DNA from 2 places in the Slackia heliotrinireducens DSM 20476 genome. Region 1 is predicted to be linked to the other one. Evidence: predicted binding sites of a transcription regulator. Region 1 holds the regulator's gene; the other holds the start of a gene.

Region 1 (7,920 bases):
GGGTCGGACATGTCGATGGGCTGGGCACCCAGGTTGACCATGGGCTCGATGGTGAAGCACATGCCCGGCGCCAGGATGATGCCCGTGTTGGCGGGTTCGACGAAGCTGACGAAGGGGTCCTCGTGGAACTCCAGGCCGATGCCATGGCCGCCGAACTCGCGGACCACCGTGAAGCCCGCGTCGGTGGCCACTTTGTTGACGGCCGCGGACACGTCGCCCAGCTGGCACCACGGCTTGACCGCGGCAATGCCCGCCTCGACAGATGCCTTCGTGACCTCGACCAGGCGCTTGACCTCGGGGTCAACCTCGCCGATCATGAACATGCGGGACGAATCCGAAAAGTATCCGTCCTTGATGGTTGAGCAGTCGACGTTGATGATGTCGCCGTCTTTAAGGACTTCGTCGGGACTGGGGATACCGTGGCAGACCACCTCGTTGACCGAGGTGCAGACGCTCTTGGGATAGCCTTCGTAGTTGAGGGGCGCGGGGATTGCGCCGTGTTCCACCGTGTAGTTGTAGACCCACTGGTCGATCTCTTCGGTGGTGATGCCGGCGCGAATGTGCTCCGCCACGTAATCCAGCACGCCGATGTTCACTTCGGCGCTGCGCTTGATGCCTTCGATGACCTCGGGGGTCTTCAGCATATCGCGGGACGGCACCTCGAAGCCCTCGTCGTAGAGGCGCTGCAGGCGCTCATCGTTGTTCAGATGACATTTCTTGTATTTCTTACCGCTTCCGCACCAGCATTTATCGTTGCGGTCGGGCGTAGGCAGACCGTCGTACATGTACGCATCCTTTCTCTTTTTTTCGTTCGTGGAAACATTAGTCTCGAAAGGCGTGCGATGCAATGGAATCCACGGGATTAATTAGTAAAAGTTGCGTCGTGGTAACTTACAACAAAAGGTTAATCTAGGAACTTCGGGGGCATGGGCGGACGACCCGATTCGACGACGCAGTCCTCCATGATCTGCACACCGGGAATGATCATCAGGTTCGAAGATCCGCTGGCCAGAAGCCTCCCCTCCTCGTCACGAACGACGCATTCCGACATGTCTACCTTGGTGCCTACTTTGATGACGTTGCCCTCCGCGATGATCTTGCCTGTTTTGAAAGGCTTCGCGTAGGTCACGTTCACATCCAGCGTGATGGTGCCCACATCCTCGGTATGCAGCAGGAACGTGGCGTAACCCGTGGCGGTATCGACCAGCGAGGAGTAATAGCCGCCGTGCAGGCCGCCCGTGGGATTGAGGAACCGCCCGTCAGGCTCCGCCACCACTCGGGCGTAGCCAGGACGCATCTCCTCCACTTTGAAGTTGTGCTCCATGGCGAACGGACTCGCATTTATGAACTCCATCAGGCGTTCGACATATTCAGGATTGACGTCGCGCATGACAGCTCCTCGTATATTCTTTCTGCCACTTTTTCTCTGGGCGTGGCACCCGCCACTTCCAACGCAGTGGCCGCGTTCTTTACCTTCGTCAGCGAATATGGGATAAAGGACGCGCAATGGGCGGAGGGCGCACCATCAGGTCCTGGGGATCAGCCTCGCGAGAAAGGATTGCGCCTCCGGCCCGCGACAGGACGCGAATAAGGCTGGATGGCTTCGGTGCCGCATATCCAACGAGGCTGCGTGTCGCGGATCCCGAAGGAGGACCTTCGCCCGACGACGGCGCGACGGAAAGGGGCAGCCTTGCAGTACATCGGGATCGACATAGCCAAGCACGCGCACGTGGCGGCCGCCAGGCTCGAGGACGGCACGCCGCACGGGAGGGCCTTCGGGTTCGCCAACGACGAGGGCGGCTTCGAGTCCCTGCTCGGGAGGTTCCGCGAGCTCGGCGCAGACCAGGGCAACTGCCTGGTCGTCATGGAGTCGACGGGGCACTACTGGATGGCGCTCTGGTCGTTCCTGGACGACCGCGGCTTCGACGTCGCGGTGGTCAACCCGGTCCAAACCGACGCGTTCCGCAGGGCCGACACGGTCCGCAAGACCAAGACCGACCTGGTGGACGCGTTCCTCATCGCCGAGTACGCCCGCTTCAAGCGGCTCGGCCCCTCGCGCGTGTCGCCCGAGGCCGCCGACGGGCTCAAGCAGCTGACGCGCTACCGGGCGCACCTGGTCAAGGAGCGCACCGCGCTCAAGAACCGCTCGACCGCGGTGGCCGACAGGATCTTCCCCGAGCTGGAGCGCCTGTTCAGCGACAGGCACTCGGCGACGAGCAGGGCGATCCTCCGCGACTACGGCACGCCTGCCAAAGTGGCCGCCACCGATATCCGCACGCTCACGAAGACCGTCGCGAAGGCGAGCCGCGGCAGGCTCGGGCGCGCCAAGGCCGAGGAGGTCAAGGCCGCCGCGAAGTCATCCGTCGGCTCGGCGTACGCCGCCGACGCGCTGGCCTTCGAGCTCTCGCACGCGCTGGAGCTGGTGGACCACCTCGACTCCGAGATAGCCAGGCTCGACGAGAAGATCGGCGAGCTGCTCGACGCCGAGACCGGGGAGCTGCTGGAGTCGATACCGGGCGTCGGCCCGGTCAACTCCGCCGTCATAGCCGCCGAGATCGGCGACCCGGACCGCTTCGACGACCCCAAGAAGCTCGTTGCCTACGCCGGGATAGACGCGTCGAAGCACCAGTCGGGAAAGTTCGACGGCGACGGGCAGCACATGTCGAAGCGCGGCTCGTCGTACCTGCGCTGCGCGCTGATGACGGCGGCCGACAAGGCGCGCATCCACGACCCGTACTTCGGCGACTACTACGACTCGCTCAGGGCCCGGGGGAAGCACCACTACGTCGCGGTGTCCGCCGTGGCCCGGAAGCTGTGCGGGGTGATCCTCGCCGTGCTGCGGGAGCGGCGTCCGTACGAGCCGAGGCCGTCGGTCCAATCGCAGCGGGAGCGGCTCGGGGAAGACTGAGTTTCTCGACGAGACCCCGAATTCACATGGGCCCGCTTTCGGCCGGCCCCGCGTCGTCATGCCGCGAGACGCGAGAACGCGCATTCTTTATCCCATATTCACCTGTCAAAGTCCTATCTAACAAAGCCCAAGAAAACCCCTTGACTTTATTTAGCTGGTCTTTCTTTTCATATAAGCAGGCATTGTATCCTAAGCCTGGATTAGGTAACGATTAGTGGCTGAAAATATGGAATTGGTCCGTTCCTAAACAAGAGAGATATACTGTTCCACGAATAAACCGAAGGAGCCCCTATGCCTTACACCATTGTTACCGATTCCAGCTGCAACCTGACGGAAGCAACCATCGACGAGTGCGAGCTGGAAATCCTGCCGCTGATCTTCTTTGTGGACGGCGAACAGTATCAAAGCTATCTCAAGGGCGAGAAAACCGACCTGAAGCAGTTCTACACCATGATGCGCGACGGCAAGGTGGTCACCACCTCGCTCCCCATTCTGACGGAATCCGAAAAAGTGTTCCGTGGCATTTTAGATGCAGGAAACGACGTGCTGTACCTGGGTTTCTCCAGCGGACTGTCGGGCACGTACGAAGCCACCGATCTGCTGCTGAAAGAGCTGTCGAAAAGCTACCCCGACCGCACGATCCTTTCCGTGGACACGCTTGCCGCGTCCGGCGGCCAAGGACTTCTGGTGTGGTACGCCGCCCAAAAGAAGAAGGAAGGCGCCACCATCGAAGAGGTGCGCGACTGGGTCGAGGTCAACAAGTCCAAGCTGGCCCACTGGTTCACTGTCGACGACCTCATGTTCCTGTTCCGCGGCGGACGTGTAAGCCGTTCGAGCGCCTGGGCAGGCACGTTGCTCAACATCAAGCCGGTCCTGCATGTGGATGACGAGGGACACCTTATCCCCATGGAGAAGGTGCGCGGCCGCAAGAAATCCATCCAGGGACTGCTCAACCACATGAAGCAGACCGCCGACGAGCCCGTCAGCGAGCAGACCGTGTTCATCACCCATGGCGACTGCCTGGAGGATGCCGAGTATCTGGCCGACCTCATCCGTAAGGAATTCGGCACCAAGGACATCCGCATCAACTACGTGGACCCCGTGATCGGCGCCCATTCCGGCCCGGGCACATTGGCGTTGTTCTTCCTGGCATCCAGCAAGAACTAGCCGATTCCGACTTGAAGAACCCGAAGGCCTGGCACCGCGCCAGGCCTTTTTCATGCCCTGAAACGTCGTTGGAACCCCTGCCCCGTTCAGGAAACAGTTTTCACCCTTCTATCCTGAGCCAACGCCAGAAGCTCGCCTTCGGCTGCACGCCCGAATGAGCATGCTAGCCAGACGGCTGCCAAGCATTCACGGTTGCTGTTTCGTTAGGCGGTTGCGAGGCAAAACCTATTCGATGCCGCTGGAGCCGAACCCGCCTGCACCGCGATCGGTAGCATCGAGTTCGTCCACTGGCTGCCAGTCCACGTTTTCGACCTTGGCGATAACCAGCTGGGCGATGCGGTCGCCCACGTTGATTTCGAAATCCTCTTTCGAATCCAAGTTGATGAGGATGACCTTGAGTTCTCCGCGATAGTGGCTATCGATAAGGCCTGGGGCATTGACGACGGAGATGCCGTGCTTAATGGCGAGCCCGCTGCGGGGCATGACCAGACCGGCATAGCCCTCGGGTATGGCCACGGCCAGGCTGGTTGCGACCAAAGCGCGCTCGAAAGGCTTAAGCACCAGGTTTTCAGTGGCACGCAGGTCTACGCCGGCATCGCCATCATAGGCGTAGGACGGCACAACCGCATCTTCGGCAAGTTTCTTAATGGGAACGCGCAGTTTCTGAGACATGTTTACTCCAGTCCTTTCAGAGCATCCTCGAATTCCTCGATGCTCTGAAAGTCCTTGTAAACGCTGGCGAAACGAATATATGCCACGTCGTCCAAACCACGCAAACGCTCAAGAACCATGTCGCCGAGCTCCTTGGAGCGGATTTCGTTCTTGCCGGTGTTGCGCAACTGAGCTTCGATGCTATCGATGATCTCGGTTTTCTTCTCATTGGGAATATTCGGGCGTTTCGCGCAGGCGATAGAGATGCCGCGGTAGAGCTTCTCGCGACTGAACACCTGGCTGGTCCCGTCGGCCTTGATGACGATAAGCGGGCTGTCTCCCAAACGTTCGTACGTCGTGAAGCGGGTTCCGCACTTCAAGCATTCACGCCGACGGCGGATGGAATTGTATTCTTCCGACGGACGAGAGTCGACGACTTTCGATTCGGGATGACCACAAGATGGGCAACGCATGCAATCCTCCATTCGGGACATAGTCACCATGACCACAAAATGTTGTGGTCATCATACCCCGTCATATCGATTATGACAACAGAATTTCCAATCTACCTGCAACGTCGCTGAATTCCCATATATAGTGAAATATGCTGCATGTTAATCGATACCCAGATATTGTTCCCCCTTTCATGCACTCCAACTCTGACGCCGCGCCATACATACAAGACCGGCCAACGAGACGAAAAACTCCGCCGATCTGAAGCGACGGAGTTTTCACGGATGTCTCGCAGCAGGAAACGCAGCAAACCGCTGGAGACGAGAATTGTCGGACTAACGGTCCTTCCCGATTAGAGAAGGATAAGGGCCAAACCAAAAGCGAACATAAGTGCGCCGAACAGCACATACTGGTGCGCTTTGGACAGGTCCAGTGGACGACCTGCGATGGAACCGTATTTCAAATCGTCGCGCATATTTGCGAAACCGGTTGCCTTGGCAGCGAATTTCAGGTCGTCAAGAAAAGATTGTGGCTGGTCAGAAACTGCGCCGCCAGGAATAACCTCCAAGACGGGACGCTTGCTGTTGTACTTGAGGGCCGAGGAGCCGTTCGTATATGTATGCATGTCCTGGCGTGTCATGTTTCTTAACTCCTTACTTGCACGAACCTTTGTTCGGGTATATAATAAAGCGAACAAAGGTTCATGTCAACAGATTTTTAATACAAATGTTCGTATTAGGAAGGCCACCATGACTGTTCGTAAAAAAGACTCCACCAAGCTCACCAAGAAGCAGACGGCTGTGCTCGATTGCATCATCGCCACCATCGAAGAAACCGGCATCGCCCCCACCGTTCGCGACATCTGCGACAGCATCGGGCTTTCGTCCCCCTCCACCGTGCATGTGCACCTGAACAATCTTGAGGAGAAGGGCTATATCCATCGCGACCCCCTGAAGTCGCGCTGCATCACCGTGCTGCGTACCTCCGACGGCGAAACCTATGGAGGCACCGCACCAAAGGGCCAACCAGCCCACAACGATTTCGTCGGTCAGGGTGAATTCTCCAACGTGGTCAACCTGCCGGTCGTCGGCAACGTCGCTGCTGGCGTGCCCATTCTTGCCGAGCAGAACATCCAGGAGACCATCCCCCTGCCCACCGAAATCGTCGGCGATTCCAGTTCGTTTTTGCTGAAGGTACGCGGTGACTCCATGATCGAAATCGGCATCAACGACGGCGACTTCGTCGTGGTGAAGGAACAGCCGAATGCCAACAACGGCGATATCGTCGTGGCCCTCGTCGAAGACGGCGCAACGGTCAAGCGCTTCTTCAAAGAGCGCGATCACATCCGCCTGCAGCCAGAAAACTCCACCATGGAACCTATCATCGTTCGCGAGAACGTCTCCATTGCAGGAAAGGTCGTTGCCGTGTTCCGCCGTCTGTAACGTACAAACGGACTGCGCATAAACAAACAACGGCTCCTTACAGGAGCCGTTTTCATATAGGAATCAGCATCGGGTTGCTATTGGACCGAATACTGGCCCAGCAGAGCTATCAGATCCCGTGGTGCTCGCAGCGTCAGACGCGTACCGTCCTCCCCGTAGCTTTCCGCAAGCACCGTGCAACGCTCGTGCACCAAAGACACCACGCTGCCTTTCGAATAGGGCACCAGCACATCCATGAGCTCCTCCTGCGCGGCGACGGCGCGGGCCAATGCGTCTATCAAACCGTCGATGCCCTCGCCGGTTTCAGCGGACACCAGAATGGCCATCGGATAGCGGGAGGCCAGGATAGCGCGGTCCCCTTCGTCCACCAGGTCGATCTTGTTGAACACGACGAGCCGCGGAATGTCCTGGGCGCCGATCTGCTCCAGCGTGTCACCTACGGCGTTCATCTGCAGGTCCCGTTCGTTCGAAGACGCGTCCACCACATGCATGATCAAATCGGCTCCGCGAATCTCATCCAGCGTGCTGTTGAACGCTTCGACCAGCGTCGTCGGCAGCTTCTGGATGAATCCGACCGTATCGGTGATGGTCACCTCGCGGCCTTCAGGCAGCACCAGCTTGCGCGTGGTGGAATCCAACGTGGCGAACAGCTTGTCATAGCTCAGCACTTCGGCATTGGTCAGACGGTTGAGCAGGCTTGATTTTCCTGCATTGGTATACCCCGCCTCTGCCACCTTGAATATACCCGAGTCGTATCGCGCGGCACGTTGGATCGTGCGCATCTGCGCAACCTGCTCCAGCTCCCGGCGAATGGACGTGATGCGCTTGCGGACCATGCGGCGGTCCACCTCGAGCTGGCTTTCGCCTTCGCCGAAGCGGGAACCTACGCCGCCGCCCATGCGGTTGCTGGCAAGATGCGCCCACATGCCGCGCAGACGCGGCAGCAGGTACTGGTTCTGAGCGAGCCTGACCTGCAGGCGGCCTTCCTTGGTGGTGGCGTGCAGGGCGAATATGTCCAGAATAAGAGCGGTGCGGTCGATGACCTTCACGTCCTTGGGCAGGACCTTCTCAAGGTTGCTCTGCTGCGAAGGCGTAAGCTCGTCGTCGAAGATGACCACGTCCGCCGAAAGGGACCGGCACATCGAGGCGATTTCCTCTGCCTTGCCCGATCCGATGAACGTGCGTGGGTTCGGCGAGTCCAAACGTTGGGAGGTGGTAGCCACAACATCGGCCCCGGCCGTATCGGTCAGACGAGCCAGTTCGTCCAAAGACGACTCCAGCGAGTACTCACTCGCATTG
Region 2 (7,920 bases), 420 kb from region 1:
CCGCCGCTGAAGCTGCTGTTCGACCTGAAGCGCTTCGACTTCGACTCCGAGGGCGTCAAACAGCGCCTGGGCTCCGGTTCGGGCGAGGTCCACATCGGCGAAGCGGTGAGCATTACCCGCATGGGCGGCGGCTGGCGCGTCACGACCGACGACGGCAGCATGGTCATGTGCAGCAACCTGGTCATGGCCACGCCGGCGCACGTCACGGCGCAGCTGCTTGCGGGCGTGCCGGGCGTGCCCGAGCTGGACATCCGCAAGGCGTCGCAGCTCACGGGCTACCTGATCCGCGGCAAGGCCAAGCCGGGCTACGCCGAGCACACGGTGCACCTGTTCGACGACACCATCCCCATCATCTACATCGCCAAGCGCCTGGACGGCGACTACGAGATCTTCACCGAGGTCGACTTCGAGGAGGGCCGCAAGTTCGACGAGTACTTCGACGAATGGGAGGTCATCGGCAAGAAGTACTGGGAATACGCCCTGTACACCGCCGCCCACGAGGCGCTGCCGCAAAACCTTGCGCCGGGCCTTATCATGGCCGGCGACGTGAACGGCCTGGGTATGGAGCCCGCCTGCATCTCGGGCATCTACGCCGCCAACAAGATCATGGGCAAGACCGTCGACTAACGACCTGGCTGCCGATAAAAATCCCAAGCCCCCGAAGCCGACAACGCTTCGGGGGCTTGGATTGTGCGCTTTGTCTCGCTTTTTATAAAGTCGGCGCTCCTCTCATATACAATCTCCGAAACGATGAGAGGAGCCCGCATGTCCGACAATCAGAACCGCCATACCGACTCTTCGATTTACATTGAGGAAGTTCACGCCCATAAGGCCAGAAAAGCCAGCGTTCTTGAATTCACCCATTCCGCCACGAAAGCCGCAGGCATCATGCTTCTGGCCGCCGTGGTGGCGCTGGTCTTCGCCAATTCTCCCTTGTACGGACCCTTCGAACACGCCATCCACTTGCCCGTGGGATTCGTGGTGGGGGAAAGCGTTGTCACCATGTCCGCAGGTCACGTGATCAACGACGTGTTCATGGCCATCTTCTTCCTGCTGGTAGGCTTGGAGATCAAGTACGAAATGACCGTCGGCGAGCTGACGAACATCCGTCAGGCGCTGCTGCCCATCGTGGCCGCGGCGGGCGGTGTGGTCATGCCTATCGCCATCTACATGGCATTCAACGCCGGAAACGCCGAAACCGCAGGTGGTTGGGGTATTCCGACAGCGACCGACATCGCCTTCGCCTTGGGTATCATGGCTCTTCTGGGTAACCGCATCCCGGCGGGCATCCGCGTGTTCCTGTCCACGCTGGCAGTAGCCGACGACATCATCGCCATCCTGGTCATTGCGATTTTCTACGGCCAGGCGCCTTCGCTGTTCTGGCTGGCAGCCGCGGCTGCGGTACTGGCGGTGCTCATCGCCTGCAACCGTTCCCACGTGTATTCCATCCAACCCTATCTGGGGTTGGGTGTGGTCCTGTGGTTCTGCGTGTTCATGAGCGGCGTGCATTCCACCATCGCCGGCGTGCTGCTGGCGTTCGCGATTCCGTCCGGCTCCAACGTGAAGCTGCGTGATTTCGCAACATGGTCGAGGGAGAAGATCTCGTCTGCCCACGAATCGTTCAATCCCGACGAGCCGGTCATCGGGCAGAAGGACTACATGCATGACGTGAAGAGCCTTTCCGACGTGGCTCGCCAGGTCATTCCGCCGGCGACCCGTATGGAACATGCGCTGTACCCCTGGGTCTACTTCGCCATTCTGCCGCTGTTCGCTCTGACCAACGCCGATGTGCATCTCATCGGCTCGAATCCGGCGGACTTCTTCAGCAACCCCGTCCTGTACGGCGTGTTCTTCGGTCTGCTTCTGGGCAAGCCGGCGGGCATCGTGCTGTTCAGCTTCATCGTGGTGAAAAGCCGTCTGGCGTCGCTTCCCGAACATGTCGGCTGGGGCCACGTGCTCGGCGCCGCCATTCTGGGCGGCGTGGGTTTCACCATGTCGATCTTCGTGGCGAACCTGGCCTTCGATTCGGAAACGGCCATCACCACGGCGAAGGCCGCCATTCTGGCAGCATCGACAGTGGCAGGCGTTCTGGGCTTTTTCGTGTTGTGGCTGCAAGCGCGTCGTGACGCAGCACGCGGTGTGGTGTATGTTATGCCCGCTGTGGACGAGGAGATGCTGACGCAGAGCGATGTCGACGCCTTCAGGACCGACGAGGCGCTGCTCGAACAGCTCGACGAGGAATCCCGTCGTGCCATAGATGAGGAGTGCCGTTGCGCGCATCCTCACGAAGTTGTTGCCCACCTGCGATAACGCCGTCTTACGCATCGCGTGGGCGGCAAGGTCCGCTCTAGCGTGAAAGAAGGCCTGAACGATGCGTAGTGCCGCATCCAGAAAATCGAAGAACTTCGACCTTGAGGGGCGTCTTGCCGCTGCATCCAGCAACTACGAGGCCGATCCGTCCGCATGGGCGGGAAAGTGGCGCTGCTGGCATCCGGCGGATGCCGAAGGCGGCCGTACCTTCGACGAGGTCAGAGTCGATCTGGGCTGCGGCAAGGGGGCATTCGCCGTGGAGATGGCCCGTCGAAACCCCAACGTACTCTTCGTGGGGCTGGACGTCGACGGCGTCTGTGCGTTGCATGGTGCCGAAAACGCGATTGCCGCGGGACTCGACAACCTGGTGTTCGCCTACGAGGACTACGACTTGGATGTGACCAAGGTCTTCGGCGAAGGCGAGATTTCTCTCATATATATGAACTTTCCAACGCCGTTCCCGCGTAAGAAGATGGCGCCCCGGCGCATCACCTATCTGGACCGGTTGATGGCCTACCGTCCGTTGCTGGCCGAAGGCGGCACCATCCGTCTGAAAACGGACAGCTTCCCGTTCAGGGATTTCTCGGTCATCCAGTTCGAGCTGGCGGGATATGACATCCTGTGGCAGGCAGACGACATGCGTGCGGCGTTTCCCGATGAGCCCGACAGCGAATATGAACGCAAACTGACGGCCAAGGGCGCCACGGTCATGGGGCTTGAGGCGAAGCCGGGCCCTGCGCCTGACCGGGTTGAACAGACCGCTGAGCTCAGTCTGTTCCAGTACCTGCCCGATGATCTGGAATCCATGGATTACATTCCGCACGGCATGGACGGCGCTGTGAACAACTGGGTGAACCGCGATAAAAACGCTGCCCGCAAGGAGCGCGCTCGTCGCAGAAACGGTCGCTAGAAGGTTGTTTTGACCATTGTGCAGCGGCGCTTCGCAGACGGATTCTCCTGTGCTTCTTGATGTGCTCGCTGTGTGGATGGCATATGGCCTGGTGTGGAACGTGTGGAGTATGGTAGACTTACCCGTCGGTAATTTCTGATTCGAATATCAGCTGTGTATAGGAAGAGGCGAATATGTCCGGACATTCTAAGTGGGCGACCACCAAGCATCGTAAGGCGGCACAGGACGCGAAGCGTTCCGCGCTGTTCAGCAAGCTTTCCCGTAACATCACCGTTGCGGCGAAGGAGGGTGGCGACCCCAATCCCGAGAACAACGCTTCTCTGGCTGCCGCCATCGAAAAGGCAAAGGCGAACTCCCTGCCCAAGGACAAGATCAAGACCGCTATCGACAAGGCCTTCGGCACCGGCAAGGACGCCGCGAGCTACGAAACCCTGACCTACGAAGGTTACGGCCCGGCTGGCGTCGCCATCCTGTGCCAGGCTCTGACCGACAACCGCAACCGTACTGCCGCCGACGTGGGATCCGCGTTCCGTCATGCCGGTCAGTCTCTGGCCACTCCGGGCAGCGTTGCGTATCAGTTCGAGCGCAAGGGCCAGATTGTGGTCTCCAAGGAAATCGAGACCGGTGACAAGAAGAACCCCATCGCCGTCAACGGTGCCGCTGGTGACGAGGACGAGTTCATGATGGTTGTCGCCGAGGCAGGCGGAGATGACTACGAGGACGCCGAAGACGAATGGATCGTCTACACGGCTGCAACGGACCTGATGGCCGTCAAGAAGGGCCTCGAGGAGCAGGGCGTCCAGGTGAAGGGCGCCGAGCTCACCATGATCCCCACCACCCCGACCCAGGTCAGCGTCGAGGATGCCAAGAAAGTCATGCGTCTTATCGACAGGCTCGAAGAGCTTGAGGACCTCCAGAACGTGTATCACACCATGGAGATGACCGACGAGATCGTCGCCGCTCTCGACGAAGAGTAACGCCTGATCCAACCACACATCAGATTTGCAATGTGCCAGTAGGGACGTTTCCTATTGGCACATTTTTGTGTCACTGGGGACACATGTAGTCCATCGGCTCTGCGGGGGCCTGCAAATTCACCCCGTCACCTGACGGGTGCCTCTTGAAGAAACTTCGTTCGATACGGACTTTTCTGCTCCCATATCGGAAATCTGTGCTATTATCCGAACAAACGTTTGTTTTGTTGTTGGAAGGAGGGGCTCATGCCGTATGTTGAAAACCGCACCATTCTGGGCATCGACCCCGGCCTTGCCAACACGGGGTGGGGTGTCATCCGCCAGCGCGGCCCGCGGCTTTCCTGCGTCGCGTACGGATGCATCTCAACATCGGCCGACATGGATCTGCCGAGCAGGTTGCTCAAACTGCATGACCAGATGGAGCTGGTGGTCAAGCGGTTCGAGCCGACGTGTCTCGGTATTGAAACCATTTGGTTCGGCGCCAATGTAACGGCAGGCATCCTTACCAGCCAGGCCCGCGGGGCGGTGCTCGTAGCGTGCGCGAGCCAGGGGCTTTCCATCGGCGAATTCACGCCCAAGCAGATAAAGCTTGCTGTGGTTGGTGAGGGGAATTCCGACAAAATGCAGGTCCAGTACATGGTCAAGCAGCTGTTATCGTTGGACGACCCGCCGCATCCCGACCACGCGGCCGATGCGTTGGCGGCGGCCATCTGCTACGTGACGCACGGCCCCCGAACAGCTTAAACGGATGAATGCAGCTTCTGAGGAGGAGCCTGATGATTGCTTTTTTGAACGGACGCGTCGCCGGGCATACGACGGATACGGCGTTTATCGAAGTGAACGGCGTGGGTTTTGCCGTCGGCATGCCCGCGAGCGATTTGGCGAAACTTCCCGAAAGGGGAGAAGAGGTGCTGGTGCACACCTATTTGGCTGTGCGCGAAGACGCCATGGCGCTCTACGGTTTTCTTACGCAGGATGAGAAGCGTTTCTTCGAGAAACTCATCGGCGTTTCGGGGGTGGGGCCAAAAGTTGCGCTTGCAGCGCTCAGCGTGTACAAGCCGGAAGAGCTGGCCAATGCCATCGCAGCGGGGGATGTCAAGGCCGTGTCCATGATCCCGGGTGTCGGCAAGAAAACCGCCCAACGTATGATTCTGGAGCTGAAGGGCAGCTTCTCGGATGAGAATATGCAGTCGCTGTTCGACCAAGAGACGGCGGAGGCAACAAGACGTTTGGAAGGCGCTCGGGAAGCGTTGCTTTCCATGGGGTTCTCGTCCGCCGAAGCGGATTTGGCTTTGAAAGATGCGCCGGAAGAGCTGCATACCGATTCGGCGCTGATACAATATGCATTACGCCGCTTGGGCTCTCTGTAAAGCGCTTATGGCGCGGCACTGTTTCTCTATGATGTGGTGATTATGACCGATGGTTTTGAAATAGAAGGATTGGTATTCGAGGCGGGTTCCCGGTCGAACAAGTCGGCGGGTCAAACCGGCCCCCGTGCCGTCACGCCCGAGCTGACCGAAGACGACTTGGCGCTCGACCGTTCACTGCGCCCGAAACATCTGGATGACTATATCGGGCAGACGCGCGTCAAAGACAGCCTGTCCATTCTTATTCAGGCGGCCAAGCAGCGCGGCGAATGCATGGACCATGTGCTGTTCAGCGGCCCTCCGGGCTTGGGTAAAACCACGCTTGCAACGGTGGTGGCAAACGAGCTGGGGGCCAACATCCGCACTACCAGCGGCCCTGCCATCGCCCGTACCGGCGATCTGGCCGCCATCCTCACAAACCTGGAAGACGGCGATGTACTGTTCATCGATGAGATTCATCGGCTGAACCGCCAGGTGGAAGAGGTTTTGTATCCGGCGCTTGAGGACTACGTGCTCGACATCGTCGTCGGCAAAGGTCCCGCCGCCCGCAGCATCCGCCTGGACCTTCCCAAGTTCACATTGGTGGGGGCCACCACCCGTACGGGTTTGCTTACCGGCCCTTTGCGCGATCGCTTCGGCATTGTGTTCCGTCTGGATTACTACACCCCGGAAGAGCTCGCAGGCATCGTGAAGCGCTCGGCCGGTATTCTGGATGTGGCCATCGACGAAGAAGGCGCCCTGGAAATCGCGCGTCGAAGTCGTGGAACGCCGCGTTTGGCAAACCGCATGCTCAAACGCGTGCGGGATTGGGCGCAGGTGCGCGGAACCGGCGACATCGACGAGGATACGGCCGCCCAGGCCCTGAGCTTCTTCGAGGTCGACTCCCTCGGTTTGGACGCCCTTGACAATAAAATATTGGAGCTGCTCTGCGTCGGCTTCGACGGCAGGCCTGTCGGTTTGTCTACGTTGGCCAGCGCACTGTCGGAGGATCCCGATACGGTCGAGGACGTGTATGAGCCATATCTCATTCAACAGGGGCTTATCATGCGCACGCCGAAGGGCCGTCAGGCTACGGACCGCGCTTTCGAGCATATTGGAATCAAGAGGGTTTAAATGCTGCAGCAAGACTACCTGATGCGCTTGATCATTCAATTCGTCGCCGCAACTACTCGTTCAATTGAGATCGGCAAGGTGCGGCCGAAAGAGGCCGCAGAAGGTTTGGAAGACGCCATGTCCGAAGCTCTGGACATGGACGCTTCCACGTTGTTGCGCCTTGAGCCCGAAAGCCTTTCGGACATTCTGCGAGTTTCGGGGGTCGACCCCGATCTGATGGAGTACATCATCCGTTCGATGCTGCTTGAGGCCTGGTATCTCGAGGAGGCGAATCTGCCGAAAACCGGTCAGCTTCGCAGGGATCAGGCTCGCGCCCTGGCATACATGTACGGGCTTGAAGACACTTTGGATTTCGACATACCCGTTGAAGACTTGGAAACGGAGCTGCGCCGTTTGGCGGAGGAGGACGGCATCGATTTTGATGCCCCTTGGTCTGACGACTGATTCAATATCGAATCGTAAATACGACAGCATTCATACTTCAAATTCTATATAAATTAGTCGTGAATGCCATATGATGAAACATTAATATACCAGTTCAAAAGCTTGTTTGAATTGTGCCGATTACGATAAAACTCGGGGTTTTCCCCGACTGTAAACTTATTTGTTGACAAAACAAAGGATAATGACCATTGGTTGGTTTCGCGAAAAGCGAATTGGTTGGCTGGCATGAAAAACCAGTCTGAGTTTTCCTTGTGGAAAGAAAGAGACCGCACATGGCTGAAGGCACTGTCAAATGGTTTAGTCCCGAAAAGGGCTACGGGTTCATCTCCCAGGCCGACGGAGAAAATTTGTTCGTCCATTTCTCTGAGATTCAGATGGATGGCTACAAGACTCTCGAAGAGGGCGCGAAGGTTACCTTCGAAGTCACCGAAGGCGCAAACGGCAAGAAGCAGGCTAGCAACGTGGTTCCCCAATAGGGACGCGGTTGTTTCCAGTTTTTAAGCTAGATGATGAACGGCGGGAGGGACGCACGGTTCCTCCCGCCGTTTACGTTTACCGACATTGAGATATAGGACAGCTTCGCCGCTTCTGTTGATATTCGGCGCAATGCGCTGCCCGTTGTCTCGAAATCGGCCGCTTTTGGGGTTGACCCATCACTTTAGTGCGCTATACTGACCCCGATGTCTGTTCAGGGCGAGGTGAAATTCCTCACTGGCGGTAACGGGGAAACCCGAAGTCCGCGACCCTCTTAACGGAGGCTGATTCGGTGCAAGTCCGAAACCAACGGTTACAGTCCGGATGG

The links. Region 1 encodes LexA, which represses DNA repair genes until DNA is damaged. Its sites were predicted from a motif close to CNAACANNTGTTNG; they were not measured.
Region 2: a site for LexA is predicted at 4,403-4,416, ahead of ruvC (crossover junction endodeoxyribonuclease RuvC). Genes of this name have one in related genera too.

What each region holds. Positions count from the first base shown of each region.
Region 1 covers NC_013165.1:1,234,023-1,241,942, reverse strand. Annotated here, with positions in the region: gene SHEL_RS05325 (methionyl aminopeptidase) at 1-785, opposite strand, end outside; gene SHEL_RS05320 (PaaI family thioesterase) at 905-1,390, opposite strand; gene SHEL_RS05315 (IS110 family RNA-guided transposase) at 1,691-2,908, shown strand; gene SHEL_RS05310 (DegV family protein) at 3,200-4,075, shown strand; gene dut (dUTP diphosphatase) at 4,301-4,747, opposite strand; gene nrdR (transcriptional regulator NrdR) at 4,750-5,199, opposite strand; gene SHEL_RS05295 (hypothetical protein) at 5,532-5,819, opposite strand; gene lexA (transcriptional repressor LexA) at 5,929-6,621, shown strand; gene hflX (GTPase HflX) at 6,699-7,920, opposite strand, start outside.
Region 2 covers NC_013165.1:815,252-823,171, forward strand. Annotated here, with positions in the region: gene SHEL_RS03415 (Rossmann-fold NAD(P)-binding domain-containing protein) at 1-627, shown strand, start outside; gene nhaA (Na+/H+ antiporter NhaA) at 766-2,310, shown strand; gene trmB (tRNA (guanine(46)-N(7))-methyltransferase TrmB) at 2,372-3,220, shown strand; gene SHEL_RS03430 (YebC/PmpR family DNA-binding transcriptional regulator) at 3,394-4,197, shown strand; gene ruvC (crossover junction endodeoxyribonuclease RuvC) at 4,441-4,938, shown strand; gene ruvA (Holliday junction branch migration protein RuvA) at 4,971-5,564, shown strand; gene ruvB (Holliday junction branch migration DNA helicase RuvB) at 5,607-6,674, shown strand; gene SHEL_RS03450 (hypothetical protein) at 6,675-7,118, shown strand; gene SHEL_RS03455 (cold-shock protein) at 7,391-7,594, shown strand; FMN riboswitch at 7,799-7,920, shown strand, end outside.